Regions from separate parts of the Streptomyces sp. NPDC047971 genome, predicted to be linked through region 1. Evidence: riboswitches for the same ligand, from Rfam matches in the RefSeq annotation. Region 1 holds a riboswitch; each other region holds the start of a gene.

The links. A riboswitch is a leader RNA that binds a small molecule or an ion and turns the genes downstream of it on or off. The one in region 1 is predicted to bind cyclic di-AMP.
Positions count from the first base shown of each region.
Region 2: another riboswitch for cyclic di-AMP. It lies ahead of AB0D99_RS13515 (M23 family metallopeptidase); the one in region 1 lies ahead of AB0D99_RS01695 (LysM peptidoglycan-binding domain-containing M23 family metallopeptidase).
Region 3: another riboswitch for cyclic di-AMP. It lies ahead of AB0D99_RS05275 (C40 family peptidase); the one in region 1 lies ahead of AB0D99_RS01695 (LysM peptidoglycan-binding domain-containing M23 family metallopeptidase).
Region 4: another riboswitch for cyclic di-AMP. It lies ahead of AB0D99_RS02690 (LysM peptidoglycan-binding domain-containing protein); the one in region 1 lies ahead of AB0D99_RS01695 (LysM peptidoglycan-binding domain-containing M23 family metallopeptidase).

Region 1 is NZ_JBEZNW010000001.1:392,690-400,026, reverse strand. Features, by position in the region: gene dxs (1-deoxy-D-xylulose-5-phosphate synthase) at 1-1,170, shown strand, start outside; gene AB0D99_RS01715 (aspartate aminotransferase family protein) at 1,167-2,552, shown strand; gene AB0D99_RS01710 (XRE family transcriptional regulator) at 2,628-3,266, shown strand; gene AB0D99_RS01705 (DUF6126 family protein) at 3,287-3,442, shown strand; gene AB0D99_RS01700 (tyrosine-protein phosphatase) at 3,452-4,264, opposite strand; cyclic di-AMP (ydaO/yuaA leader) riboswitch at 4,615-4,804, shown strand; gene AB0D99_RS01695 (LysM peptidoglycan-binding domain-containing M23 family metallopeptidase) at 4,809-5,747, shown strand; gene AB0D99_RS01690 (SGNH/GDSL hydrolase family protein) at 5,936-6,703, shown strand; gene AB0D99_RS01685 (STM4011 family radical SAM protein) at 6,690-7,337, opposite strand, start outside.
Region 2 is NZ_JBEZNW010000011.1:69,883-77,219, reverse strand. Features, by position in the region: gene AB0D99_RS13530 (GNAT family N-acetyltransferase) at 1-524, opposite strand, end outside; gene AB0D99_RS13525 (HPr family phosphocarrier protein) at 701-982, shown strand; gene AB0D99_RS13520 (GntR family transcriptional regulator) at 1,144-1,827, opposite strand; gene AB0D99_RS13515 (M23 family metallopeptidase) at 1,991-2,773, opposite strand; cyclic di-AMP (ydaO/yuaA leader) riboswitch at 2,786-2,952, opposite strand; gene AB0D99_RS13510 (pitrilysin family protein) at 3,156-4,553, opposite strand; gene AB0D99_RS13505 (pitrilysin family protein) at 4,550-5,896, opposite strand; gene AB0D99_RS13500 (DNA topoisomerase IV subunit A) at 6,120-7,337, shown strand, end outside.
Region 3 is NZ_JBEZNW010000003.1:258,254-265,590, reverse strand. Features, by position in the region: gene AB0D99_RS05305 (adenosylmethionine--8-amino-7-oxononanoate transaminase) at 1-524, opposite strand, end outside; gene bioB (biotin synthase BioB) at 517-1,776, opposite strand; gene AB0D99_RS05295 (8-amino-7-oxononanoate synthase) at 1,922-3,088, shown strand; gene AB0D99_RS05290 (ATP-binding protein) at 3,258-3,707, shown strand; gene AB0D99_RS05285 (LysR family transcriptional regulator) at 3,772-4,683, opposite strand; gene AB0D99_RS05280 (LysE family translocator) at 4,756-5,385, shown strand; gene AB0D99_RS05275 (C40 family peptidase) at 5,521-5,997, opposite strand; cyclic di-AMP (ydaO/yuaA leader) riboswitch at 6,001-6,198, opposite strand; gene AB0D99_RS05270 (hypothetical protein) at 6,513-6,818, opposite strand; gene AB0D99_RS05265 (ATP-dependent Clp protease proteolytic subunit) at 6,824-7,337, opposite strand, start outside.
Region 4 is NZ_JBEZNW010000002.1:18,128-25,464, forward strand. Features, by position in the region: gene AB0D99_RS02685 (phosphocholine-specific phospholipase C) at 126-2,150, shown strand; cyclic di-AMP (ydaO/yuaA leader) riboswitch at 2,453-2,612, shown strand; gene AB0D99_RS02690 (LysM peptidoglycan-binding domain-containing protein) at 2,617-3,504, shown strand; gene AB0D99_RS02695 (hypothetical protein) at 3,679-4,848, shown strand; gene AB0D99_RS02700 (hypothetical protein) at 4,905-6,071, opposite strand; gene AB0D99_RS02705 (DPP IV N-terminal domain-containing protein) at 6,226-7,337, opposite strand, start outside.

The DNA.
Region 1 (7,337 bases):
GGCCCCGTCGACGGCCACGACATCGGAGCCGTGGAGTCCGCGCTGCGCCGCGCCCAGCGGTTCCACGGGCCGGTGCTCGTCCACTGCCTCACCGAGAAGGGACGCGGCTACGGCCCGGCGCTGCGGGACGAGGCCGACCGCTTCCACGCCGTCGGCGCCATGAACCCGCTCACCTGCGAGCCCCTCATCCCGCCCGCGGGCCCGTCCTGGACCTCCGTCTTCGGTGACGCGATCGTCGAGATCGGGGCCGAGCGGCCGGACGTGGTCGCGGTCACCGCCGCCATGCTGCACCCCGTGGGCCTGACGGCGTTCGCGGAGCGGTTCCCCGACCGGGTGTGGGACGTCGGCATCGCCGAGCAGCACGCCGTCGTCTCGGCCGCGGGCCTCGCCGCGGGCGGCCTCCACCCGGTCGTCGCGGTCTACGCGACCTTCCTCAACCGCGCCTTCGACCAGCTGCTCATGGACGTCGCCCTGCACCGGTGCGGAGTCACCTTCGTCCTGGACCGGGCAGGCGTCACGGGCACCGACGGCGCCTCCCACAACGGCATGTGGGACCTGTCGCTGCTGCAGGTCGTGCCGGGGCTGCGGATCGCCGCACCGCGTGACGCCGAGCAGCTGCGCGCCCAGCTGCGCGAGGCCGTCGAGGTCGACGACGCCCCGACCGTCCTGCGGTTCCCGAAGGAGACCGTGGGCGCTCCGGTGCCGGCCGTCGGGCGGATCGGCGGCATGGACGTCCTCCTCGCCCCGCGACCGGAGCCCGCCCTGCCGGATTCCGCCGCCCGGCCGGACGCGGAGGTCCTGCTGGTCGCCGTCGGCGTGATGGCGGAGGTGTGCCTCCAGGCCGCCGAGCTGCTGGCCGGGCGCGGTGTCCGGTGCTCCGTCGTCGACCCGCGCTGGGTCAAGCCCGTCGACGAGGCCCTCGCCCCGCTGGCCGAGCGGCACCGCCTGGTCGCGGTCGTCGAGGACAGCAGCCGTACGGGCGGTGTGGGCGCGGCGGTCGGCCAGGCCCTGCGCGACGCGGGTGTCGACGTGCCCCTGCGCACCTACGGGATCCCGGAGCAGTTCCTCGCGCACGCCAAGCGTGGCGAGGTGCTGGCGGACCTCGGTCTCACCCCGGTGGAGATCGCCGGTGACATCAGCGCGGCACTGACCCGGAAGAAGGGGCGATGACCAAGGAGTTCGACCTCATGGCGCTGCTCGCCGAACGCGGCGCGGAGCGCTACGAGCTGCACACCCGGTACCTCAACCACCAGCTCCCGCGGATGCTGCACACCATCGGCTTCGACAAGGTCTACGTGCGGGCCGAGGGCGCCCACTTCTGGGACGCCGACGGCGGCGACCACCTCGACATGCTCGCCGGCTTCGGCGTCATGGGTCTCGGCCGGCACCACCCCGTCGTCCGCCGGGCCCTCCACGACGTCTTGGACGCCTCCCTCGCCGACCTCACCCGCTTCGACTGCCAGCCCCTGCCCGGACTGCTCGCCGAGAGGCTGCTCGCCCACAGTCCGCACCTCGACCGGGTCTTCTTCGGCAACAGCGGCACGGAAGCGGTCGAGACCGCGTTGAAGTTCGCCCGGTACGCGACCGGGAAGCCCAGGGTCCTCTACTGCTCCCACGCCTTCCACGGCCTGACCACCGGTTCCCTCTCGGTCAACGGCGAGGAGGGCTTCCGGAACGGCTTCGCCCCGCTGCTGCCCGACACGGCGATCGAGCTCGGGGACCTGGAGGCGCTGGAGCGGGAGCTGCGCAAGGGGGACGTGGCCGCCTTCGTGGTCGAGCCGATCCAGGGGAAGGGGGTGCACGAGGCGCCCCCCGGCTTCCTGCGCGCCGCCCAGGAGCTGCTGCACGCACGCGGCGCGCTGCTGATCGCCGACGAGGTCCAGACGGGCCTCGGCAGGACCGGGGACTTCTACGCGTACCAGCACGAGGAAGGTGTCGAACCGGACCTGGTCTGCGTCGCCAAGGCGCTCTCCGGCGGCTATGTGCCGGTCGGCGCGACACTGGGCAAGGACTGGATCTTCAAGAAGGTCTACTCCTCGATGGACCGTGTGCTCGTCCACTCGGCCAGCTTCGGTTCGAACGCGCAGGCCATGGCCGCCGGGCTCGCCGTGCTCTCGGTCATGGAGAGCGAGGGGACGGTGGCCCACGCGCGCCGGATGGGCGAGCTGCTGTCCTCGCGCCTGAGGGAGCTCGTCCCGCGCTACGAGCTGTTGAAGGAGATCCGGGGGCGGGGGCTGATGATCGGGATCGAGTTCGGGCGGCCGTCCTCGCTCGGGCTGCGCAGCCGGTGGACGATGCTGCAGGCGGCACGCAAGGGGCTCTTCGCCCAGATGGTCGTCGTCCCGCTGCTCCAGCGGCACCGGATCCTCACGCAGGTGTCGGGGGACCACCTGGAGGTGATCAAACTGATCCCGCCGCTGGTCATCGACGAGGCGGACGTCGACCGCTTCGTCACCGCGTTCACGGCCGTGATGGACGACGCCCACGGGGGTGGCGGCCTGATGTGGGACTTCGGGAAGACGCTGGTCAAGCAGGCGGTGGCACAGCGCTGACGGTGAGCCGCTCCGGACTTTTGCCTCTGGGGCAAGAAATTTGCCTCAGGGGAAAGTTCCTGGCGGAATGGAGGCATGGAGCACATTCCGGGGGAGCCGTCCCCCGACTCTGCCGCGTCGGGCGCGCCCGACGTCCTGCCGGACGTCGCGCCCCAGCTGCGAGCCCTCCGTCGGCGCCGCGGGCTGACCCTGGAGGCCGCCGCCCAGCGGGCCGCACTCTCCCCGGCCCATCTCTCCCGGCTGGAGACGGGCCGCCGACAGCCCTCGCTGCCCATGCTGCTCGCTCTGGCCCGTATCTACGGTACGACGGTCGCCGAGCTCCTGGGCGAGACTCCGCCCGAGCGTGATCCGGTCGTCCGGGCGGGCCGGTCCGAGCCGGTCGAGGCCGACGGCTGGATCTACCGCCAGGCCGGCGGGCCCGGCCGTGCCATGCAGGCGCTCCGGGTCCATGTGCCGTACGCCACCCGGACCGACATCGTGCGCGTCCATCCCGGAGAGGAGTGGCTCCATGTCCTCGACGGGCAGGTGCGCCTCGCGCTCGGCGACACCGTGCACGTCCTGGACCCCGGAGACAGCGCGCACTTCGACTCGCTCACCCCGCACCGCATCGGCGCCTCCGGCCGCGGCGGTGCCGAGCTGCTCTTCGTCCACACGCTGATGCAGAGCCCCGCCGCCGAGCTGTGTCTCGGCGGCGGAACGCCGCATCCGAGCTGAGCCCTTCGAAAGAGGCAGATATGTCCGAGAAGTCCGCACCTGTCACCGGTGAAGAACGCGGCGAGGGGAAGTTCCCCAAGGGGCTGGTGCTCCGGCTCTTCGCCTATCTCGTGGCGGGGCACCTCTTCGCCGCGTTCCTCTATCTGCTCTTCACGCTCGGCGGGCAGAACCAGTAGGGGGCGGGGTCACGCCTCGACGACGAGCCGCTCGCGCAGGCGCGCCCGGGTCTCGGGGGCGAGTCCGAGGCCGTCCGTGAGGTAGCTCTCGACCGTGCCCCAGGTCTGCTCGATCGTCTCGAACGCGGCCCGCAGGTACTCGACGCGTGCGTCGAAGAGCGGGCTGAGCAGCTCCATCACCTCGGGCGACATGGCGTCCGCGGCGGTGGAGCTGCGGCGCACCTTGTAGCGACGGTGCGGGTCGTTCGACTTCACGTAGTCGGCCTCGATCGCCTCGCGCTCGACGCCCACCGCGAGCAGCGAGATGGCGATCGAGAGGCCCGCGCGGTCCTTGCCGGCCGCGCAGTGCATCAGCGCCGGAACGCTGTCCTCGGCCATCGCATGCAGGATGCGGCTGTGCTCCGCGGTCCGCTCGACAATCATCTTCCGGTACGAATCGGACATTCGGGCGGCCGCCTTGCCGTCGCCCAGGATGGCGCGGAGCTGCTCCAGCTCGCCTGTGCTGACCAGCTTCCAGAACTCCTTGCCGTCGGCCGGGTCGTTGAGCGGTATGTTCACATTTCGCACACCCGGGAGCTCGACGTCCGCGCCCTCGACCTTCCGGTCCGCCTGGTTGCGGAAGTCGAAGATCGTGTGCAGCCCGAGGGTGGAGAGGAAGGTCGCGTCCTCCTCGGTGGCATGCGCGAGGTGTCCGCTGCGGAAGAGGCGTCCGAATCGCACCGACCCGCCGCTCACGGTCGGCAGGCCGCCCACGTCCCGGAAGTTGCGCACCCCGGCGAGCTCGGGTTCGGTCGACGGGACCTGGGGCAGCTGCTGCGTCACGAGTGCTCCTGAAGGTTGGCTGATCGGGATCTGTTCCTGGGGCAATCATCCCGGGTGGGTGCGGCCGCGCACACCCCCGGGGCATGGGAATGGGTATTCTGTCCGAATTGGGGCCTTAGGTATAACGCGCCCTGGTAATAGGGGAGATGGGTTTCGGTGCGTGAGCAGCGTCATAAAGGTGACGGACCGTGCCTGATCGTTCCGGGCAATCTCCGTACCGGAAAAGGGAATCGAGGTTCCACCCTCCACGGAGGGTGACCGGAATTCGGCGCGAATGTCCCGGCCCCGAATGCGGGAGAAAAACGGTGGCTTGTTCGCGCCGACCCCGCTCGTCTACGGTCACGCTCAATCCGGTCGGACCGCCGAATCCTGCCACCGCCCGGATTCCGCACCCATCCACGTACGGCAGGAGCGGGGGACCCAGGTAAGTACGCCGAACCGGTCGAATCCGGACGGCTCGGGGTTAAGTCGCGTGAGAACGCGGCCGGACATCTCCAGTCCGAACCCGACAGCTCACCTCGCAGGCGACGGAGAGGAATTCGCCATGCCCGCAAAGGGTAAGCATCGCCGTCCCAAGGTCAACCCGATCACGCGCGGATTCGTCGCCGCCGGCACCGGTGGCGCCGTCGTCGCCCTTCCGCTCCTCGGAGCGACCGGGGCCCACGCCGCCGACAAGGGCGCCCCGACCGTGACGCCCGAGCAGGCCGTCGCCGCCGTCGCCGCCGCTCCCGCGAAGGCGCCGGCCGCCGACAAGGCCGCCAAGCCGAAGACGTACTCCGTCGTGCGTGGCGACTACCTGTCGAAGATCGCCGCCGAGCACCACCTGGCGGGCGGCTGGAAGAAGCTCTACGAGGACAACCGTCAGGTCGTCGGCGGGAACCCCTCGCTGATCCTGCCCGGCATGAAGCTCACCCTCGGCGCCAAGTCGACGGCCAAGGCCCCCGCGCCCAAGGCCGCCCCGAAGGCGGAGAAGTCCTCGGGCGAGCGCGCCTCGCGCAGCGCCGACCGCGGCACGGCCGAGCCCACCCAGGCCCCGGCGTCCACCCCGGCGGAGTCCGCCCCCGCCAAGGCCGCGTCCTCCGGCTGGGTCGCCCCGGTCAGCGGCGGCATCTCCACCCCGTACCGCGCCTCCGGCGCCATGTGGTCCTCCGGCTACCACACCGGTGTCGACTTCATCGCTTCCTCCGGCACCTCGGTCAAGGCCGTCGGCGCGGGCACCGTCTACTCCGCCGGCAACAGCGGCTCGTACGGCAACGAGGTCGTCATCCAGCACGCCGACGGCACCTTCTCGCAGTACGCCCACCTCTCCTCCCTGGGCGTCTCCGCCGGCCAGACCGTCACCGGCGGCCAGGAGATCGGCCTCTCCGGCTCGACCGGCAACTCCACCGGTCCGCACCTGCACTTCGAGATCCGCACCGGACCGAGCTACGGCTCGGACATCGACCCGCTGGCCTACCTGCGCTCGCACGGCGTCACCCTCTGACGTACCCCCAGCACCCGATCGGGCCCGGCACCTGTGCCGGGCCCTTTCGCGTTCCGGTGTATTCCGGCTTGGCGGAATCTTGACCGGTGGCGTATCTCACCCGGCGTCAACCCCTCCTTACGGTCGCGTAGGTCACACCCATAAGGGAAAGATGAGGTCCCGTGGGAGACGATTCGAGATCAAGAGACATGAACGCATTCGGGTCGTACGCGGCGATCGGCGACAGCTTCACCGAGGGCGTCGGAGACCCCGGACCCGAGGGGACGTACGTCGGCTGGGCGGACCGTTTCGCGGTCCTGCTCGCCGACCAGCTGCCGGAGCACGACGCGTTCCGCTACGCCAACCTGGCCGTGCGCGGCCGCCTCCTCGACCAGATCGTGGAGGAGCAGGTCCCCAGGGCGAAGGAGCTCGCCCCCGACCTGGTGAGCTTCTGCGCGGGGGGCAACGACATCATCCGTCCGGGCACCGACCCGGACGACGTCGCCGAGCGCTTCGAGCGCGCCGTCGCCGATCTGACGTCGGCCGTCGGCACCGTCATGGTGACCACCGGCTTCGACACCCGCGACGTGCCCGTGCTGCGCCATCTGCGGGGCAAGATCGCCACCTACACGGCCCATGTCCGGGCCGTCGCCGACCGCTACGGCTGCCCGGTCCTGGACCTGTGGTCGCTCAAGTCGGTTCAGGACAGGCGGGCTTGGGACGACGACCGGCTGCACCTCTCGCCCGAGGGGCACACCCGGGTCGCGCTGCGCGCCGCCCAGGTCCTCGGCCTCGACGTGCCCGCCGACCCGGACCAGCCGTGGCCGCCGCTGCCGCCGCGCGGCACGCTGGAGGTGCGCCGGGACGACATCAACTGGGCCAGGGAGTACCTCGTGCCGTGGATCGGCAGGCGGCTGCGGGGCGAGAGCTCGGGGGACTACGTGGAGGCCAAGCGCCCGGACCTCATGCCTCTCTGAGCGGGGCGGGGATCCGTTCCAGGACGCCGCCGGCGAACACGTCGTACAGCGGCAGCGTCTCCAGATGGACGTAGCCGATGTGGCAGTCGCAGACGGCGAGGGGGCAGGCGCGGGGCCGCAGGGCCGCGCGGTACGAACCGTCGTAGAGGTTGCCGAGCTCGGCCTTCACGAAGTGGCAGCGGCGCACCGTCCCGTCACCGTCCACCGAGATCACCGACTCGCCGGTCCGGCAGGGGAGACCGGCCGAGGGGTGCGGACGGCGGCTGTACGGGAAGAGGGGGTCGAGGACGGTCCAGTCCCCGGCCTCCTCGTCGGTGTACGTACGGCCCTCGGCGGCGTTCACCCAGAGGTAGACCTCGGACGGGAGCGCGTCCCGCAGCCGTCGGGCGTGCTCCAGGTGCTCGGGCAGGCCGACGATCCCGACGCTGAAACGCGTTCCCCGGCGGGCCAGTTCGTGGCACTTCGCGAGGAAGCGGTCGTACGGCGTCTGTCCCGGGTGGTACGTGCACCAGAGCGCGAGGGTCTCGGGGTCGGCCCCCGCCACCCAGTCCGTGCGGCAGCTCAGGTTCGTCTGGATCGCCACCCGCTCGATGTGCGGCAGGTGCGACAGCTCGGTGAGCGCGCGCCGGTACCA
Region 2 (7,337 bases), on a different contig from region 1:
TTCTGGGTGTACCCGGCGTCCGTGAAGACCTTGATCATCTTGGAGTTGGCGGGCAGCACCTCGGCCGCGAACCGTCGGATGTCCCGCTCCCGCGCCACCGCCGCGATGTGTTCGAGCAGCGCGGAGGCCACGCCCCGGCCCTGGTGCGCGTCCTGGACCAGGAAGGCGACCTCGGCCTCGTCGGCGGGGGCGCTGGCCGGCAGCCCCTGCGCGTTGATGCGGTCGTAGCGGACGGTGGCGATGAACTCTCCGCCGACGGTCGCCGCGAGTCCGACCCTGTCGACGAAGTCGTGATGGGTGAACCGGTGCACGTCCTTGGCGGACAGCCTCGGGTAGGGCGCGAAGAAGCGGTAGTACTTCGACTCGTCCGAGACCTGCTCGTAGAAGCTGACGAGCCGGTCCGCGTCGTCGGCGGTGATGGGCCTGATGCGCGCGGTGCCGCCGTCACGGAGGACCACGTCCGCTTCCCAGTGGTCGGGGTAGGCGTGTTCCGGTTGTGCCGGCTGTTCCGACGCGCTCTGCATGGGGCAAGCGTACGGCCGGGGTACGCCTGTGGCACCGGTCGCGCGGCGTCTGTGTGCCGTGCAAGGTGGGGGTTGACGAGCGGCCCCGGGACCGGGGCCGGACGTCTGCCACGAGCATCCCGCCAACCGTGAGAGACTGGTCTAGACAACCCGCTTGAGACTTGAAGGGCAACACCATGGCTGAGCGCCGCGTCAACGTCGGCTGGGCCGAGGGCCTGCACGCCCGCCCCGCCTCCATCTTCGTCCGTGCCGCCACGGCCTCCGGCGTCCCCGTGACGATCGCCAAGGCCGAGGGCAACCCGGTGAACGCCGCGTCGATGCTCGCGGTGCTCGGTCTGGGCGCGCAGGGCGGCGAGGAGATCGTGCTCGCCTCGGACGCCGATGGCGCCGAGGCCGCTCTGGACCGTCTGGCCAAGCTGGTTGCCGAGGGGCTCGACGAGCTTCCCGAGACCGTCTGACCGAATTGCCATGGAGCCGCACCCGCCGATATGACGGCGTGTGCGGCTCCATTGTTTTCGCCGCCGCCCCGGATGTCGGCCCGCACGGAATACCGCAGGACATAAAAGGGCAGCACGAAGAAGGCCCTGAGAATTCCTATTCTTTGTATACGGCCCGCGTGTTAATTCCGGGCGCTCGCGGTGTTTACGACGTGTTGCGAAGACCTCACACGACCCCGTTCCGGACGCTTCAGCCGGTGCTGCGCCAGCGAACGCTCGGCATGCAGCGCGGTCAGCGCGCGGGCCCGCTCGGCGTCTCCGCGGGCCACGGCGTCGACGATCGCACCGTGCTCGGCCCATGCCTCCACGGGCTGGGCGGCGGGTTCGACGGCGTACATCCAGGCGATCTTGTGCCGCAGCTGGGTCAGCAGCGCCGTGAGCGCCGGGCTGCCCGACGCCTGCGCCAGCGTCTCGTGGAACCAGCCGCCGAGCGAGTGCAGATCCTCGCCCTGACCACGCCTGGCCCGCTCCTGTCCCAGCCTGACCAGGCCCCGCAGCACCTTGAGATGGGCGTCGGTGCGGCGCTGGGCGGCGCGGGCGGCGCCGAGCGGCTCCAGGAGGGACCGTACGTCCAGCAGGTCCGCCGCCTCCTGCTCGGTGGGCTCGGCGACATGGGCGCCGGCATGGCGGCGGCTGATCACGAAGCCCTCGGACTCCAGCGTGCGCAGGGCCTCGCGGACCGGGACGCGCGAGACCCCGTACCGGCGGGCCAGCTGCTCCTCGGTCAGCCGGCTGCCGCATGCGAGGACCCCGGAGACGATGTCGTCCCGAATCGCCGTGCATACCGAGTGCGCGGGAACGCGCATCTTCGACCTCCGCCTTCATCCGCGCGAAACGGTTCGTCGGCGACTCTATTGCAGCCGGGCGGAATTTCCGAAGGAGATCCGGGAACATGGATATCTTTTGGCCAGCGAAAAGCCCCGGCTCAGGACGAGCCGGGGCTTTTCTGACGCTGTTTCGCGGACTGCGTCAGACGTTCACGCCGCGGGCGCGCAGGTACGCGACCGGGTTGATGTCGGAGCCGTACTCGGCGGTGGTGCGCGCCTCGAAGTGGAGGTGCGGGCCGGTCGAGTTGCCGGTGGAACCCGAGAGACCTATCTGCTGGCCCGGCGTGACGGCCTGACCGACCGAGACACTGATGGCCGACAGGTGACCGTACTGGGTGTACGTGCCGTCGTTCATCCGGATGACGATGTTGTTGCCGTACGCGCCGCCCCAGCCGGCCTCGACGACGGTGCCGGAGCCGACGGAGACGACCCGGCTGCCGGAGGCGGCGCGGAAGTCGACGCCGGAGTGGCTGCCGGAGGACCAGAGCGCGCCACCGGCCTGGTAGCTGGTGGTCACGTACGAACCGGCCACGGGGAGCTGGAAGGAGTTCAGGCGCTTGCGCTCCGCCTCGCGGGCGGCGCGCTCCTTGGCCTCGCGGATCTCCTTGGCGCGGGCCTCGGCCTTGCGCTTCGCCTCCGCCTTGCGCTTCGCCTCGGCCTTGGCCCGTTCGACGGCCTCGGCGGCCTCGCGCTCCTGGGCGGCGGCCTGGGCGTCGATCGTGACGGCGAGGGAGTCCGCCGCGACGATCTGGGTCAGTCCGGTGTCCTCCGGCGAGGGGGCGTCCGGGTCGGCGGCGAGTGCCGGGGAAGCGAGGGTTCCGATGACGCCGGTGGTGGCGATGGTCGCGATGCCGGCGATGCCCGCGCCACGGCGCGCCAGACGGCTCGGACCACGATGCTTCCCGGTGGCACGGGTGAACGCCATGTAGTGGCTGATCCTTTCCTTCCTTCTCGCCTACCGGGTTAGCTGACGGGTTCGGAGCAGGAAGGTCTCCTACGGGCCCCTCCGCACGGGTGCGAAGGCGTCCGATTCACCCCAGGGACTTCGTGTGGGTCCCCGGCTCCCCAGGCTCGCGCCTGACGGGGACTCGGCGATGACTGTCCGATGCCACGGGCTCGCGGCGGGTTCAACTGGCGAACAGCCGGACCGACGCTAAGCGGATCGTCTTTCAATCACCAAACAGACACGCTCGTTTGTAAGACATGCCACAGGGCATACGACCCCCCTCTCCCGCAATGCGGACAAAGGGGAGGACCCCGCCATACCAGGATGACGGGGTCCTCGGAGTGGTGCGTGGGCGCCTCGATCAGCCGGTGACCACGGTCACTTCACCGATTCCGAGCGCGCGTACCGGCTCCTCGATCTGCGCCGCGTCACCGACGAGCACGGTGACCAGACGGTCGACCGGGAAGGCGTTCACGACCGCCGCGGTCGCCTCCACCGTGCCGGTCTCGGCGAGGCGCGCGTACAACTGCGCCTGGAAATCGTCCGGAAGGTGCTGCTCCACCTGGTCGGCGAGCGTCGCGGCGACGGAGGCGGCCGTCTCGTACTTGAGCGGCGCCACACCCACCAGGTTCTGCACGGCCACGTCCCGCTCGGCGTCCGTCAGACCCTCGGCGGCGAGGGTGCGCAGCACCTTCCACAGGTCGTCAAGTGCCGGGCCGGTGTTGGGGGTGTCGACGGAACCGCTGATGGCCAGCATCGAGGCGCCGTGGCCCTGGCCGTCGGAGCGCAGCACCTGGCCGAAGGCGCGGACGCCGTAGGTGTAGCCCTTCTCCTCACGCAGGACGCGGTCCAGGCGGGAGGTGAGGGTGCCACCGAGGCAGTACGTGCCGAGGACCTGGGCCGGCCAGACGCGGTCGTGCCGGTCGGCACCGACACGGCCGATGAGCAGCTGGGTCTGCACGGCGCCCGGCCGGTCCACGATGACCACGCGGCCGGTGTCGTCGGCCGTGATCGGCGGGACCGGCCGCGACTCCGCCGCGTCCCCCGTCCACGCGCCCAGCGACTCGGCGAGGACCTTGTCCAGGTCCACGTCGGTCAGGTCCCCGACGACGACGGCCGTGGCCGCGGAGGGCCGGATGTGCGCTTCGAAGAAGGCGCGGACGGCCGTGGCGTCGATCGCCTCCACGGTCTCCTCGGTCCCCTGGCGCGGCCGCGACATGCGCGAGGTGGCCGGGAACAGCTCCTTGGAGAGCTGCTTGGCCGCCCGGCGCGCCGGGTTGGCGGTCTCGTGCGGGATCTCGTCGAGCCGGTTGCGCACCAGGCGCTCGACCTCGCTGTCGAGGAAGGCGGGCGCGATCAGGGCCTCGGAGAGCAGACCGAGCGCCTTGGGCAGCCGGGAGACGGGGACCTCCAGGGAGACCCGTACGCCCGGGTGGTCGGCGTGCGCGTCGAGCGTGGCGCCGCAGCGCTCCAGCTCGGCGGCGAACTCCTCGGCCGAGTGCTTGTCCGTGCCCTCGGACAGGGCACGGGCCATGATCGTGGCCACGCCGTCCAAGCCCTCGGGCTCGGCGTCGAGGGGGGCGTCGAGGAAGATCTCGACGGCCACCACCTGCTGGCCGGGGCGGTGGCAGCGCAGCACCGTCAGGCCGTTGTCCAGCGCTCCGCGGTCCGGGGCGGGGAAGGCCCAGGGCTTCGCCGTGCCCGCCTCCGGCTGCGGGTGGAACGTCATGCTCGTCAAAGACGCGGCAGCGTCGGTCACTGGTCCGCTCCCTCTTCCTCGTCGCCGTCGCTCTGTTCGGTACCGGTGGGCTCGTAGACGAGCACCGCGCGGTTGTCGGGGCGCAGCCGGGCCGCGGCCACCGCCCGCACCTCCTCCGCGGTGACGTCCAGAACCCGGTGCACGGCCGTGAGGGCGAGCTGCGGGTCGCCGAACAGGACCGCGAAGCGGCACAGTTCGTCGGCCCGGCCCGCGACCGTGCCGAGCCGGTCGAGCCACTCGCGCTCCAACTGGGCCTGGGCGCGCTCCATCTCCTCGGGCGTCGGGCCCTCGGCGGCGAACCTGGCCAGCTCCTCGTCGACGGCGGCCTCGATCCGGGGCACCTCGACGCCGCCGGACGTCTTGACGTCCAGCCAGCCCAGGGACGGTGCGCCGGCCAGCCGCAGCAGGCCGAACCCGGCCGCCACCGCCGTGCGGTCGCGGCGGACCAGGCGGTTGTGGAGCCGCGAGGACTCGCCGCCGCCGAGGACGGTCAGGGCCAGGTCGGCGGCGTCGCACTCGCGCGTGCCGTCGTGCGGGAGCCGGTAGGCGGCCATCAGGGCGCGGGCCGGGACCTCCTCCTCGACGACCTCGCGCAGCTGCTCGCCGATCGTGTCCGGCAGGGTGCCGTCGCGCGGCGGCAGCTTGCCGTCGTGCGAGGGGATCGACCCGAAGTACTTCTCGATCCAGGCCAGGGTCTGCGCCGGATCGATGTCGCCGACGACCGAGAGCACCGCGTTGTTCGGCGCGTAGTACGTGCGGAAGAAGGCCCGCGCGTCCTCGAGGGTGGCCGCGTCCAGGTCGGCCATGGAGCCGATCGGCGTGTGGTGGTACGGGTGGCCCTCGGGGTACGCGAGGGCGGTGAGCCTCTCGAAGGCCGTGCCGTAGGGCACGTTGTCGTACCGCTGGCGGCGCTCGTTCTTGACGACGTCCCGCTGGTTCTCCATGGACTCGTCGTCCAGTGCGGCGAGCAGCGAGCCCATGCGGTCCGCCTCCAGCCAGAGCGCCAGCTCCAGCTGGTGGGTGGGCATGGTCTCGAAGTAGTTGGTGCGCTCGAAGCTCGTCGTGCCGTTGAGCGAGCCGCCGGCGCCCTGCACCAGCTCGAAGTGGCCGTTGCCCTGGACCTGCTTCGAGCCCTGGAACATCAGGTGCTCGAAGAGGTGGGCGAGGCCGGTGCGGCCCGCGACCTCGTGGCGCGAGCCGACGTCGTACCAGAGGCAGACCGCGGCGACCGGGGTCAGGTGGTCCTCGGAGAGCACCACCCGCAGGCCGTTGGCCAGCCGGTGCTCGGTCGCTGTCAGGCCGCCGGAGCCGGCCTCTGCCGTGGCCGTGTGACCCATGGGCATGTACGTCCCTTCGATCGCGATATGGAAAGTCCTGCCACCCTATGCAAGCGCACCGACACCTCGCGAAGTTCCCGCAGGTTCGAGGCGTCCCTCTTCCGGGTCGTGGGGGCGCGTCGGACGGCTGACGGCGGACGCTACCCGGGTCGCGGTCGGCGTTGTCGGTGGGACGGTCCACAATGGTCCGCGTCAGATCAACCTTGTTGGTGAAGGAGCCGCAGCCGCGATGGCCCGCCGCAGCACGAAGACACCGCCGCCGGACGACGCGTTCGAGGAGAGGATCCTCGACATCGACGTCGTCGACGAGATGCAGGGCTCCTTCCTCGAGTACGCGTACTCGGTGATCTACTCCCGCGCGCTGCCCGACGCCCGGGACGGCATGAAGCCGGTGCAGCGCCGCATCGTCTACCAGATGAACGAGATGGGCCTGCGCCCCGACCGCGGCTATGTGAAGTGCGCGCGCGTCGTCGGCGAGGTCATGGGCAAGCTGCACCCGCACGGCGACGCGTCGATCTACGACGCGATGGTCCGCATGGCGCAGCCCTTCTCCATGCGGCTGCCCCTGGTCGACGGCCACGGCAACTTCGGCTCCCTCGGCAACGACGACCCGCCGGCCGCCATGCGGTACACCGAGTCGAAGATGGCCGCCGCGGCGCTGATGATGACCGAGTCGATCGACGAGGACACCGTCGACTTCGCGCCGAACTACGACGGCCAGGAGCAGGAGCCCGTCGCCCTCCCGGCGGCGTACCCGAACCTGCTGGTCAACGGCGCGTCCGGCATCGCCGTCGGCATGGCGACGAACATGCCGCCGCACAACCTCGGCGAGGTGATCGCGGCCGCCCGGCACCTGATCAGGCACCCGAACGCGGACCTTGAGGCGCTGATGCGTTTCGTGCCCGGCCCGGACCTGCCGACGGGCGGCCGGATCGTCGGCCTGTCCGGCATCAAGGACGCCTACGAGAACGGCCGCGGCACGTTCAAGATCCGCGCCACGACCACGGTGGAGACCGTGACGGCCCGCCGCAAGGGCATCGTCGTCACCGAGCTGCCCTTCACGGTCGGCCCGGAGAAGGTGGTCTCCAAGATCAAGGATCTGGTCGGATCCAAGAAGCTGCAGGGCATCGCCGACGTCAAGGACCTCACCGACCGTTCCCACGGGCTGCGTCTGGTCATCGAGGTCAAGAACGGCTTCGTGCCCGAGGCGGTCCTGGAGCAGCTGTACAAGCTGACGCCGATGGAGGAGTCCTTCGGCATCAACAACGTGGCGCTGGTCGACGGCCAGCCGCTCACGCTGGGCCTCAAGGAGCTCCTGGAGGTCTACCTCGACCACCGCTTCGACGTGGTGCGCCGCCGCTCCGAGTTCCGGCGCGGCAAGAAGCGCGACCGGCTGCACCTGGTCGAGGGCCTGCTCGTCGCGCTGCTCGACATCGACGAGGTCATC
Region 3 (7,337 bases), on a different contig from region 1:
AGCACGCCCGACCACAGCTGGTGCATCCCGCCCTCGGGGTCGCACAGCGACATCGGCTGCCAGGTGTCGCCGTGGTAGCCGCCACGCCAGGTCAGCAGCCGCTGCTTGCCGGGCTTGCCGACGGAGCGCCAGTACTGCAGGCACATCTTGGCCGCGACCTCGACGGAGACCGAGCCCGAGTCGCTGAGGAAGACGTGCTGGAGCGGTGCGGGGGTGATCTCCACCAGACGGGTGGCGAGCCGGACGGCCGGCTCGTGGGTGAGCCCGCCGAACATGACGTGGCTCATCCGGTCCAGCTGGCCGTGCGCCGCCTCGTTGAGCACGGGGTGGTTGTAGCCGTGGATCGCGGACCACCACGAGGACATGCCGTCGATCAACTCGTCCTGACCGTGCACCGGTTCGGCGAGGCGGAGCCGCACCCCGGACGCGGACGCGACGACCAGCGGATCCGTACGGCCCGGCATGGGGGCGTACGGGTGCCAGACGTGCGCCCGGTCCAGGGCGAGCAGTTCCTCGTTACGCATTCGGCGCGAGCTCCGTCCCGGCCCCGCGGCGGCGCACCGCCACCAGGTCCGTACGGGCTCCGGACGCCTCGGCCGGCTCGGCCTCGGGGGCGTCGGCCTGCGGAGCGTGGCCACCGCACGGCCCGCAGCCGGAGCCCGCCTCGGCGTGCGAACCGCAGCCCGCTCCCGCGTCGGCCGCCGAACCGCAGCCGGCCGAGGCCGCGGAGCCGCACCCGCCGGCCGCGGCGGCGGCGGCGGCCGAAGCGTCGGCGCGGTGCCGGGGCAGCGTGGTCGTGCCCATGCCCTCCACCTCGAAGCCCGCGTCCGCGATCATGTCGAGGTCCGCCTGACCGGCCTGGCCCTCGCTCGTCAGATAGTCGCCGAGGAAGATCGAGTTGGCGATGTTCAGCGCGAGCGGCTGCATCGAGCGCAGGTGCACCTCGCGTCCACCCGCGATCCGGACCTCCACGTCCGGGCAGACGAACCGCACCATCGCCAGGATCCGCAGGCAACGCTGCGGAGTGAGGTTCCACTCCTTCGCCAGCGGAGTGCCCTCGAACGGGATGAGGAAGTTCACCGGCACCGAGTCCGAGCCGAGGTCGCGCAGCGCGTAGACGACGTCGACCAGGTCCTCGTCGCTCTCGCCCATGCCCGCGATCAGCCCGGAGCAGGCCGACAGACCGGCGGCATGCGCCTTCTGCACGGTGTCCACCCGGTCCTGGTAGGTGTGGGTGGTCGTGATCTCGCCGTACGTCCCCTCGGACGTGTTCAGGTTGTGGTTGTAGGCGTCGGCGCCCGCCTCGCGCAGCCGCTCCGCCTGGCCGTCCGAGAGCAGACCGAGGCACGCGCAGACCTCGACGCCCTCGTTCTGCTCCTTGATCGCCTCGATGGTCTTGCCGACCCGCTCCACGTCCCGGTCGGTCGGCCCGCGGCCGCTCGCCACCAGACAGACCCGCTTCGCACCGCCGGCGACACCGGCGGCGGCGGCCTGGGACGCCTCGTCCGGCTTCAGCCAGCTGTACTTGAGGATCCCGGCCGTCGAGCCGAGCCGCTGGGAGCAGTACGAGCAGTCCTCCGGACACAGCCCGGACTTCAGATTGACCAAGTAGTTGAGTTTCACCCGACGCCCGAACCACTGGCGGCGCACCTTGCCGGCCGCGGCCACCACATCGAGCAGATCGTCGTCGGAGGTCGCCAGGACGGCGAGCGCTTCTTCACGGCTCGGCAGCTCGCGCCGCAGCCCCTTGTCCACCAGCGTGTTCAGCAGGTCCATAAAGGGTGATCCTGGCCTACCGCACACCTCGCGGCCAAGGAGGATCTGAACAAACGAGGCCGTTTGAGGTGTGTGCATGGCCACATCCTGACCTTGGCTCCGGACGGTTAGGGTCTGTGCGCTGCCTACAAAAGGGATCTGCCGCATGCACCGGGACGAGGACACCCGCGGGACCGCGTTCGACTGGACCGACACCGAGGCACGCCACCGCGAGCGGGCGGGGCTCGTCCGCACGCTCAGGCCCCGCGCCGCCGTATCGGACCTGCTGGACCTGGCGAGCAACGACTACCTCGGGCTGACGCGCCGGCCGGAGATCACCGAGGCGGCGGCCGAGGCGGCACGGCACTGGGGCGCAGGCGCCACCGGCTCGCGACTCGTCACCGGCACCACCCGGCTGCACACCCGTCTGGAGCACGAACTCGCCGAGTTCTGCGGCTTCGAGGCCGCCCTCGTCTTCTCCTCCGGCTACACCGCCAATCTCGCCGCGCTCACCGCGCTGAGCAGCCGCGACTCGCTGATCGTCTCGGACGCGGGCAACCACGCCTCGATCGTCGACGGCTGCCGGCTCGCGCGCGCCGAGACGGCCGTGGTCCCGCATGCCGACGCCGAGGCGGTGCGCAAGACCCTGCGGGCCCATGAGGGCCGCAGGGCCCTCGCCGTCACCGACTCCGTGTTCTCCGTGGACGGTGACAAGGCCCCTCTCACCGAGATCGCCGACGCGTGCCGCGCCCATGGCGCCGCACTGGTCGTCGACGACGCCCACGGCCTGGGCGTGCTCGGCGCAGGCGGCCGTGGCGCCCTGGCCGAAGCGGGTCTCGCCGGCGACGCGGACATCGTCGCCACCCTCACCCTCTCCAAGTCGCTCGGCAGCCAGGGCGGCGCCGTCCTCGGCCCCGCCCGGGTGATCGAGCACCTGGTCAACGCGGCCCGGACCTTCATCTTCGACACCGGACTCGCCCCCGCCGCCGCGGGCGCCGCCCTGGCCGGCCTGCGGCTGATCGACCGCGAACCCGGCCTCGCCGAGCGCGCGCGGACCGTCGCGACCACCCTGCACCGGCTGCTCACCGAGGCCGGACTGACCGCCGTACGCCCGGACGCGGCCGTCGTCTCGGTGCGAGCCCCCGCGCCCGAGGCGGCCCTGCGATGGGCGGCGGACTGTCGCGAACTGGGCCTCGCCGTGGGCTGCTTCCGGCCCCCGTCGGTCCCGGACGGCATCTCACGGCTGCGCCTGACGGCCCGCGCGGATCTGACGGACGCGCAGATCGACCGGGCGGTGGAGACGATCGTGCGCACGGCGCCCGCGGTCCACTGACCGCAGCAGTTCGCCGGTCCAAATACGGTCTGCCGTAGCAGAGTTCACCGCTTCGAGCGACACATATGCACAGATCTTGGTGGATCGCCGTACGGGGCGGGGCGATCGGTGGCACTCTGACGCCTAGCGCAATCCGGGCCGGGCCCGGTGGGAAAGGGACAGCGTCGCCATGGCAGACCACCAGGAAGCAACCGTCACTCTGCCGAGCGATCCCGCCTCGGTCTCCGCCGCCCGCAGATACGTCGCCGACATCCTGACCGGCTGGGGGCTCGCCGAGGCGTGCGACGCCGCCGACGCGATCCGGCTGATCGTCTCCGAGCTGGCCACCAACGCCGTCCAGCACACCTTCGGGCAGTCGCCCACCTTCACCGTCGACGTCCGGCTGGAGCGCGAGGAGCAGCTGCACATCGGCGTCACCGACAGCCATCCGCGGTGGCCCCAGCGACTCCCGGCGGCGGTGCAGCAGGACAACGGCCGGGGGATGGTCATCATCCGCTTCCTGGCCAAGGAGGCGGGCGGCCGGCTCTCGGTCACCCCGACCAGGGAGGGCGGCAAGACCGTCTGGATCAACCTCCCCTGGACCCCCTCAGCGAACCGGACCCCCGCGGTCCTGACCTAGAGCGTGTCGCAGAAGATCGTGTCCGGAACGTAGCGCCGCCCGCCGGCCCCGCGACGGCCGGCGTTCACGGGGCCGCACGGGCGAAGCCGCTCCGCAGCAGCGCCCGGAGCGACCGGGCCGCCGGCCCCGACTCCTCGCCGCGGTGCGCCACCGAGATCGTCCGACGGAACGACGTCGGCTCCAACGCCCGCACGCCCAGGGGAGACGCCGCCATCATGGCGACCATCTCCGGCACCACCGCCACCCCGAGCCCCGCGCTGACCAGCGCGCACACCAGGGCGTACCCCGGCGTCCGGCACACGACCGACGGGCTCACGCCGGCCCGGGCCAGCGCGCCCTCCACTCCTCGCCTCGACGGATGGTCCGGCGCGCTGCTGATCAACGGCTGGCCGGCGAGCTCCGCGATCGGCAGCCGGCCGGAGCCTTCCGCCAGCACATGGCCCGGCGCCGTGACCAGGACCAACTCCTCCACCAGCAGGGGCTCCAACGCGACCCCGGGCGGCGGCGGCGCGGGCTCGGCGGGCTCGTAGACGTGGGTGATCGCCAGATCGACCTCGCCCTCGGCCACCGCCGCCACCCCGCCCGGCGGCTCGTATTCGGCCACCGTCAGCTCCACGTCCGGATGAGCCCGGCGGAACGCGCTCAGCACCGGTGGGAGCAGATGGATCCCGACGGTGGTGAAGGTGCCGACCCGGAGCCGGCCGCCGGAGAGTCCGCTGAGCTGCGCCAGCTCGTGGCGCGCCCGCTCCATCTCGTCCAGGACACGGCGCGCTCGGCTGACGAGCAGTTCACCGGCGGGCGTCAGCCGCGCGCCCCGGTGGTGCCGGACGAGCAGCGCGGCGCCGGCCTCCCGCTCCAGTTTGGCGAGCTGCTGGGAGAGCGCGGGCGGGGTGTACCCGAGCCGGGCGGCGGCCCGGGTGATCGAGCCGTCCTCGGCGACCGCCACCAGTGCCGCGAGCCGCACCAGATCCTGCATAAAGGATTCCTTTGGCCAGACCCAGAAGATCGTGTCTACACACTAAAGGCTTGCGGCGGGCACGCTGGGGTCATGGACGGACAGCTGATCGCCTTCATCGGGGTCGCGGCGGGCATGGTGGCCATGCCGGGAGCCGACTTCACGGTCGTCGTACGCAGCGCGCTCGCCTCTCGGCGGGCCGGGGTGGCCAGTGCGGTCGGGGTGGCCGGCGGGCTCCTGGTGCACACCGCCCTCGCGGTGGCAGGCCTGGCGGCCGTGCTGATCGCGGTGCCGGCGCTCTACCGCGCCCTCCAGATCGCCGGTGGCGTGTACGTCCTCCACCTCGGCGTACAGGCCCTCCGCGGCGCGCTGCGGGCGACGGGGGAGGCCTCGCCCGCCACCGCGGGGGAGGCGCGGGTCGGCCGCGCGCTGCGCCAGGGGTTCCTCGCCAATGTGCTGAACCCGAAGGCGCCCGTGCTCTTTCTGAGTCTGCTGCCGCAGTTCGTGCCGGACGGTGTCGCGGTCGTGCCCCGCACACTGTTGCTGGCGTCCGTCGTGGTGCTGCTCGCTCTGCTGTGGTTCCCCCTGGTGGCCGTCCTGGTGGACCGCCTCGGTCACTGGCTGCGCCGTCCGCGGACGGCCAGGACCGTGCAGGGGGTGACGGGCGGCGCGCTGGCCGCCCTGGGGCTGACCCTGTTGTCGGCTCCCCTCGCGGGGAACTGAGGCGGGTGCGCGGGTGAGGGTGCGGCGGCGCCACCGCACCCCCCCCGTGAGGCCGTCGTTCAGCCGGCGAGGAGGCAGGCCGTCGGGGCTCCGGCCGGAGGGGCTCCGGCCGGTGCGGATCCGCCGGTCACCCGCTCATCGGACCCGGCCGTAGGAGATCTTGGCCGACCAGATCCTGTCGAGCTTCACCCAGGAGCCCTTCTTGGGCGAGTGCCAGATCTTGTTGTTACCGGCGTAGATGCCCACGTGGTACACCCGTCCACCCGAGTGGAAGAAGACCAGGTCACCCTTCTGCCGGCTGGAGGCGGAGATGTGCCGGGTCTTGTTGTACTGCTGCTGCGCGGTACGGGGCAGGGACTTGCCCGCCTTCTTGTACGAGTAGAGCGTGAGCCCCGAGCAGTCGAACCGGCTCGGTCCCGACGCTCCGTACCGGTAGGGCGATCCCTTCTTGGCCGCCGCGATGCTCAGCGCCTTGCCGGCGTGCGCGGTCGCGGCCTGGGCCTCGGGGGTGGCGCCCGGCGCCAGCATGGTGCCGCCGACGGCGGCGAGGGTGAGAGCCGAGACGGCTCCGGCCCGGGACAGCAGGGACGGGACATGAATCTGCGCAGTCATGCGCAACCCTTCGTCAGCCGCCTGTGAAGGATGACCTGTCGGGTTCGGGCTGGCGAAGTTGCCCGGCCGCGGCTGCGGCTTCACCCCGAGGCACGACCCCCATGCGCGGTCGTCCCGTACTGCTCGGGTCCTCCACTCCTGCCGATCCACTCCTGTCGACCAGACATCCGGGACGGCGGCAGGACTCGGCGTCCGCCCGGACCGCCCCGCCGTGGTGGCGGGGGCTTGTCGTCGTGAGGGATCTTGACTCACTTTCAGGGCGAAATCCGAGTTGAAACGACGCTATGTGAGGCTCCTCACGACTGATCCATTCGGGTGGACAGACATGTTTCGTGATCTTCTGAGATGGGGCTGACGAGCCCCGCACCAGGGGAGAAACGCCCGATTCAGCCAGATGCGTACACCTGTTGCGCAACTCACCCCGCACATATGTCGATTCATCGACTACGCCGAACGAGGGAGGCTTTCCGTGGCCGTGCTGGGCCGAGTGGACCTCGACACGACACGCGGAAATGTCAACTCGCGCGTGTCCCGGGCACGGTGACCCGCTCCGAACGGCGTTCCCCGTCCAACACCCGCAGCGCGCGGGCCAACGTCTCCGCGTGCACCTCGGCCTCGCCGCGCCCATGCATCACGGTCAGGGCGTCGCGCAGCGCGGTGGCCCGCCCCACCAGGGCCTGTGCCGCCCGTAGCGCTCCATAAGTATGCGAGATCCTGGATGGATTGATCCTCCCCAGGAGGTCCACGACGGCGAGGTAGGCGTCGACGACCTCGCCCTCGGCGCGGGTCAGGGCGGGCAGTGGCGGCAGCTCGGGGACCATCGCGCTCACCTCGCCCCGCGGCCGGACGACCCCCGGTTCTGGACCACGTGATCCACCAGGCCGTACGCGGTGGCGGCCGGCGCGTCGAGGATCGTGGTCCGGTCGATGTCGGCGTCGATCCGCTCGCGGCTCCGTCCGGTGTGGGTCGCCAGCATCCCGGCCGTCATCGCGCGCAGCCGGAGCAATTCCCGTGCCTGGATGTCCAGATCGCTGGGCTGCCCCCGCAACGGCTCCTCCATCGTGGGCTGCTGGAGCACGACCCGGGCGCCGGGCAGCGCGAGCCGCTTCCCGGGCGTCCCGGCCGCGAGCAGCACGGCGGCGGTGGACACGGCCTGGGCGAGGCAGATGGTCTCGACCTCGCAGGTGACGACCTGCATCGTGTCGTAGATCGCGGACATCGCGCTGGGCGAACCGCCGGGGGAGTTGATGTACAGCGAGATGTCCCGGTCGGGGTCGGCGTACTCCAGATGCAGGAACTGGGTGATGACGTCGTTGGCCGAGGTCTCGTCGATCGGCGTG
Region 4 (7,337 bases), on a different contig from region 1:
CAAGCATCAAGCGCACCTTGGAAGTTCACCGAAGAATTACCGCACGGATCTATACCTTTAGGCCGCGCTCCCCCATCCTTTCCTCGGTGTGCCGCTGGGGCACGCAGTGACGCGAGAGGCGGGGCATGACTCCCATCAGCCGCAGGGGATTCGTCGGGATCGGGGCAGGTCTCATGGCGGGCGCCGCGCTCCCCCCGGGTACGGCATCGGCCACCGCCGCGGCCGCCACCGGCACGCTCACCGACGTCAAGCACGTCGTGATCCTCATGCAGGAGAACCGCAGCTTCGACCACTACTTCGGCAGGCTCCGCGGCGTCCGCGGCTTCGGCGACAGGGCCGCGGGCAACATCCCGGGCGGCTGGGGCACCTTCAACCAGCCCAACTGGGGTGGCCGTCAGTACCCGTGGAAGCTGAGCTCCACCCCGCCCGCCGGCGGCGTCGACGGCGAGACGCTGGCCCAGTGCAACGGCGACCTGCCGCACAGCTGGACCTCCCAGCACGCGGCGTGGAACAAGGGCCGCATGGACAACTGGGTGACCGGTGTCGGCAACACCCGCACCCTCGGCTATCTCGACCGCGGCGACATCCCCTTCCACTACGCCCTCGCCGACAACTACACGATCTGCGACGCGTACTTCTGCTCGGCGCTCAGCGCCACGGGCCCGAACCGCACCTTCCTGTGGAGCGGAAGGATCGACGCCTCCAGCAAGGACGGCGGGGACGAGTCCGGGCTCACCTGGGAGACCTACGCCGAGGCGCTCCAGCGCGCCGGGGTGAGCTGGAAGGTCTACCAGAACGCGCAGGACAACTACGGCGACAACGGTCTCGCGTACTTCAAGAGGTTCACCGACGCGCGCCCCGGCGACCCGCTGTACGACCGCGGCATGGGCTCGGTCCCCAAGGTCACCGGATCGACCCCGGACGACATCGCCGCCGCGATCCGCGCCGACGTCGTCGCCGGGACGCTCCCCCAGGTCTCCTGGGTCGTGGCCAACGAGGCGTTCTCCGAGCATCCGTACGCCCCGCCCGGCGACGGCGCGCACTTCGTGGACCTCGTCTACCGGGCGCTGGCCGCGAACCCCGAGGTGTTCGACGGGACGGTCCTCTTCCTCAACTACGACGAGAACGACGGCTTCTTCGACCACGTCCCGCCGCCGGTCGCACCGCCCGGGACCCCGGGCGAGTACCTCGACGGCGTCCCGATCGGGCTCGGGTTCCGGGTTCCCATGCTCGTCATGTCCCCGTGGACCCGCGGCGGTTGGGTCAGTTCCGAGGTCTTCGACCACACCTCCGTCCTGCGGTTCATGGAGACCTGGACGGCCGCCCTCGGCACTCCCGCCGCGTGCCCGAACATCAGCGCGTGGCGGCGCAGGGTCACCGGTGACCTCACCGGGGTCTTCGACTTCGCGCACCCCGTCTTCGGCGTTCCCTCGGGGCTCCCGTCCACCGCCGAGGTGATCGGACAGTCGACCTGTGCCCCGCTGCCCAACCCGGTCCCGCAGGACAACGCCCTGCCCGCCCAGGAGGCCGGCACCCGCCCGGCGCGCGCCCTGCCCTACCAGGTGAACGGCAACCTCGACCGGTTCGAGTTCGGTGCCGCCGGCAAGATCCTGGCCTGGTTCTCGATGACCAACCAGGGCGCCCAGGCGAAGCGCGCCGCGCACTTCACGATCCATCCGCACCAGCACCGGGACACGGCGGCCTGGCAGTACACCGTCGACGCGGGCACGACGTCGACGGACTACTTCAACATCGGGCTCGGGTCGGGATCCGGCAAGTACGACATCTCGATGATGGGCCCGAACCGCTTCCTGCGCCGGTTCATCGGCGACGCCTCGAAGCCGGGCAGGGCCGTCGAGGTCGCGGCGCGGTTCGCGACCGAACCGGGCACCGGCAGGACGGCGATCTACTTCACGATGACCAACGCCTCCGCCGGGCCGGTGACCTTCACGATCCGCTCGAATGCCTACCGCTCCGACGGGCCGTGGACGTACACGGTGGCCGCGAACTCCTCCCGGGAGGACTACTTCAACGCCGTGGCGTACCACAACGGCTGGTACGACTTCACGATCCTCGCCGACGTCGACGGGACCTGGTCGCGCCGCTACACGGGCCACATCGAGACCGGCGCGGCGAGCGTCACGGGCTGACACACAGCCACACTCTCCACCCAAAAGGGGCACAAGGGTCTTTATTAACCCTTGTGCCCCTTTTCTCAACTCACCTGAATTAGCCGTAATGACCGATTTGACACTCCTGGTGAGATGAATCACGCAAAGGGCCTTCAGCGATCTTCTCGCACCTTCCGTCCCCTTACCCCTCAAGGAAGTTCAGCGCGGCGGACGCGGCGCTGAACCCTCTCTCGAATTACCCACGGACAAGACGTCTTGTTTCTGTCGACATTTCTCGCCTACGGTCACCTCGACCCGGACGGATCGCCTAATCCTGCCACCGTCCGAAAAGACCGATCATTCACCCGAAGGCAGGAGCGGGGGACCCACTATTCGCCGGTCCGGATTCTCCGGAGCGGCTCGGGGTGAAGTCGCACGTGTGCGGCCGGGCATCTCCAGCCCGAACCCGACAGCTCACCCCGCAGGCGCCGGAGAGGAATGCATCATGCCCGCACACGGTAAGCACCGGCGCCCCAAGCGACGTCCCCTGACCCGCGGTATCGCCCTCGCGAGCACGGGCGGCGCCGCACTGGCCCTGCCCCTGGTCGCCACGGCCACGGCCCACGCGGCGCCCCAGGCGGCCCCCGCGGCCACCCCCGTCGAGAAGACCGTCTTCAGCGCCCCGGTAAAGATCGCGGAATCAATTCCGGCCGCCCAGAATTCTGCTGCCAAGACCTATAAGGTCGTCCCCGGCGACTCCCTTTCGGTGATCGCGCACGAGCAGGACGTCCAGGGTGGATGGAAGGCCCTGTACCGCGCGAACCGCAGCGCCGTGGGTGACAACCCGTCACTTATCCACCCCGGTCTCGAACTCACGCTCAGCGGGAATTCCGCCACCGCTCCGAAGCAGCCCAAGCAGTCGAAGTCCTCGGCCCGTTCGGACGCCGACCGGGCCGACCGCTCGCAGCAGCGGAGCGCCGCTCCCGCCAAGGCCGCCCCCGCGAAGCCCGCCGCCGCGGCTTCGGGGAAGGCCGCCGCCGCGGCCCCCAAGGCAGCCCCGGCGAAGGCCTACGCCGACAACCTCGACGGCTGGATCCGCGAGTCGCTGGACGTCATGGCGCGCTACGGCATCCCCGGCACGTACGAGGGCATCCACCGCAACATCATGCGCGAGTCCTCGGGCAACCCGCAGGCCATCAACCTCTGGGACTCCAACGCCGTCAAGGGCACCCCGTCCAAGGGTCTCCTCCAGGTCATCGAGCCGACCTTCCTCGCGTACCACGTGCCGGGCACGTCGATGGACCTCTTCGACCCGGTCGCCAACATCACCGCGGCCTGCAACTACGCCGCGGACCGCTACGGCTCCATCGACAACGTCAACGGGGCCTACTGACCGACCCTCGCAGCGCGTCGACGCCATGCCCCGGCCCCTCACGGGCCGGGGCTTCGGCGTTCCCGTCAACCGGTGTGGGGCATTCCGCACCCATGTCGCGTTCATGGCGGGCACCATGGGCGACTGATGATCCACGCCGGGGGGCGCGGATCCCGTCCCAGGGGGGAACGACGCATGAAGAGAACGCTTGCCGTGTCCGCGGCCGCGGCCGGTCTTGCCGGACTGCTCACCGCTGCCGGTCCGGCCGCGGCGCAGACGCCCGGCGCCGCCTCCGACAGCACGTCCGGGGCCGCGCGGTGCGCGTCCGGCCCGACCGTCCTGCCTTCGCTCCCGCCGGACACCCGTGCCGGCTTCTCCTCCGAGGGCGTGCACGATCTCGGCCCGCGGGGCCTGGCCGTGGGCGCGAGCGGCGGCCTGCCGGTGTACTGGAGGGGCGAGCGGCTCCACAAGGTGCCCCTGCCCGAGGGCTACGACGAGGGCGTGGTGCGGGCCGTCAACCGGCACGGACTGATGGCCGGATGGGTGAGCCGCCGCTCCGACGGTTCGACCGCCCTGTTCAGCTTCCGTCCCGGAGCCGAGTCGGTGCGGCTGTTCGCCCAGGGGGTGGCGCGGGGCTCGGTCGACGTGGATGTCGACGACGCCGGGCGGATCGCGGCCGTCGACAGCGACGGCGCGCCGAAGGTGTGGCGGGGAGGGACGGTCACGCGGGTCCTCGCGCTGCCGCCGGACGCGGGGCCCGGCACGGTCGTGACCCGGATCACCGGTGTCAACGCGCGCGGCGACGTGATCGGCGCGGCCGAGCGGTCGGACGACGGCCCCGACGGATTCACCTGGAGCTCCTTCCCGATCCTGTGGCCGGCGGACGGCGGCCCGGCCCGGGCGCTGCCGGTCGAGCGCGCGGAGTACCTGGTCCACAACACCGCCGAGGGCATCGACGACGCGGGGCGCGTGGTCGGATCGGTGTCGGTCAGCGACCGGTTCGACCCGACGAGCGAGCCCTGGTCGTGGACGCCGCCGTACCAGGACCACGGCTCCTCGCCCGGCGTCCTCGCCGGGCAGCAGGAGGGCGAGTTCGACGCGATCAGCCCGACGACCGGCGTCGCGGTCGGCACAGCGACGTCCCACGAGGAGGGCGCCCCCCTGCTGCCCTACCAGGCGCAGCTGTGGCCGGGCCACGGCCCGGTCCTCGCGCTGCCGTCGCTCGCGGGGGACCGCGACGCGTCGGCCCGCGCCGTGGCCGACGACGACCGGGCCGGCGGTGTCGCCGTGGACGCGTCCGGGCTCGCCCGTCCGGTGATCTGGCACTGCGCCGGCCGACAGGCGTACCTGCCCCAGGGCTCGTAGCGGAACCGGCGGTGTGACGGGCGCGGACCGGTCCCACCGGTCCGCGCCCCGACCGGTCAGACGTCGAGCCGGGCCGGGTCCGGGGCGGGCGTCGTGGCGGACGTGGTCCGGGTGCGGCGCACGGAGACCCGGAGCGTCACGGCGGCCGCGACCCCCGCGACCAGGCCCCAGGTCAGCGCCGCCGGGACACCGACGCCGAGGACCCCGGACAGGTGCAGGAGCCCCCAGCGCAGTCCGGAGCCGTCCGTCGAGATCCGCAGCAGCTGGCTCGCCAGCAGCGCCAGGACGGTCGCGCAGACGGCGCCCACGGCCATCGCCGGGACGGTGGCCCGGGTCAGCAGGGCGGGCAGCCGGCGCAGCGCGCACCAGACGACGGCGAGCAGGAGCACGTCGGCGGCCCGGTAGAGGATCCAGTCACCGAACCCGCCGGTCGCGGGGGTGTCCCAGGCACCGAGCAGCAGCCACGTGCGCAGCAGGTCGCCGGGCTCGGCGAACAGCCCGCCGTCCGGCGAGAACGTCTGGATGGCGGCGGCGACCGGCTGGTACGAGAGGACCACGAGGGACACCGCGATCATCGCCGTCCCGACGGAGGCCGACAGGCGGGCGGCCCGTGCCGGCACCACCTCCTGCGGCAGCGGACCCGCGCCCTTCGCGGTGATCCGCGCGACGACGACGGTCGCCACCGCCGCGACCAGCGCGGTCCCCACGAGGACCTGCCGCCCGGCGCCGATCATGCTCGCCAGCTGGGGCAGGAGACGGTAGCTGCCGTGCCCGTACGCGGCGATCAGCCAGGGTGCGGAGACCGTCACGGCCAGCATCCCGGCCACCAGTCCCCAGGCCCACACGGCCGCCAGCGCGGCGGTCAGCCTGCCCCGCACCGGGGGCAGCCTGCGGACGAGGAGCACGGCCCCGGGAACGAAGAAGGCGAACACCGCGAAGAACCGGATCTGCATCGCGGTGGCGTACAGGCCGAGGTAGCGACCGGCGTCGGCCGCGGCCGTGTCCGCGATCCCGCCGGACTCGGCCGCGTACCGCAACGAGGCCGGAGGATCGTACGACCAGGCGATCAGCCAGCCCTCCAGCTCGGAGGCGGCCCGGCCTCCGAGGACGTCGGTCGAGCCCGGTAGGCGCAGTGCCTGCGCACTGGCACCCGCCCACCACAGCAACGCCGTGAGCAGCAGCCCTCCCACCAGTGCCGGTATCGCCGCGCGCCAATACGTCATGCCGTCCCCCGTCCCGCTCGGACCCCGTCAATCCCCTTGCCGGGGTGGAGATTACGGGTTGTCGATCACGGACGCGTCAGCGGCCCCGGCACGGTCGTCGGTCGCCGTCGTGCCGGAGGCGAGCGACGGGGCCCTCCTCCGGCACGTCGCGCGCTCAGCCGAAGAGCTCGCCGAGCGTCTCGGGGTCGATCGCTATGGGGGCCGGGCGGTACGCGGGAGGCCGGCCGCCCATCAGCTCGCGCACGAGGAAGTCCCAGCAACGGGTGCGGACATGGGCCAGGCAGTCGATGAACGTGTGGTCGGCACCGGGCACGATGTGCAGCTCGAAGTCCTTGCCGGCGGCCAGCAGGCGGTCGGCGAGGCGCAGCGTCTGGTCCGGGTGGACCTGGTCGTCCATCTCGCCGTGGATGAGCAGGAGTCTGCCCGCCAGCCGGTCCGCGAGATCCAGGTTGGAGGTGCGGCCCCATGCCTCGGGATCGTCCGCGCCGTCGTAGGTCTCCACGAAGCCCGGGTTGAAGTGGGGCGCGTCGTGCGAGCCGGAGAGGGCGACTCCGACCTTGTACACCTCGGGGAGGTCCAGCATCGCCCGGGCCGCGGCGAACCCGCCTCCGGAGTGGCCGAGCACTCCCGTCCGGTCCGTGTCCATCCAGGGCCGGGTGTCGGCCAGTTGGCGCAGCGCGGCGGCGTGGTCGGCCAGGCAGCCCGCGTCGGCCAGGCGACCGTGGGAGGCGTCGTGGAAGGACTTGCTCCGGCCAGGGGTGCCCCGGCCGTCCAGCGCCACCACGACGAAGCCCAGCGCCGCGAGGGGTTCCGCGTCGAGGCCCATGCCGCCGGGGTCGAAGCTCGGGGACACCCGGGTGACCTGCGGTCCGGGGTAGACGTGGTCCACCACCGGGTAGCGCTTCGCCGGGTCGAAGCCCCGCGGCCGGTACAGCACGCCGTAGATGTCCGTCACCCCGTCGGCCGCCTTGACGCGGAACCGCTCCGGCGGGGTCCAGCCGACGGCGACGAGCTTGTCGATGTCGGCCCGCTCCAGCTCGACGAGGACCCGCCCGGACCAGTCACGCACGCTGGTCACCGGCGCGGTGTCGACGGTGGACGCGGAGTCGATGAAGAGGTCGGGGTCGTCCCCGAGGGTGACGACGTGGTCCCGGTCGTCGTCCGTGACCTTGGCGAAGCCGGAGCCGTCCAGGCCGACGCGGCACACGGTGCGCCGGTACGGGTCCTCGTCCACCAGGCCGGTGGCGATGAAGTACACCACCCGCT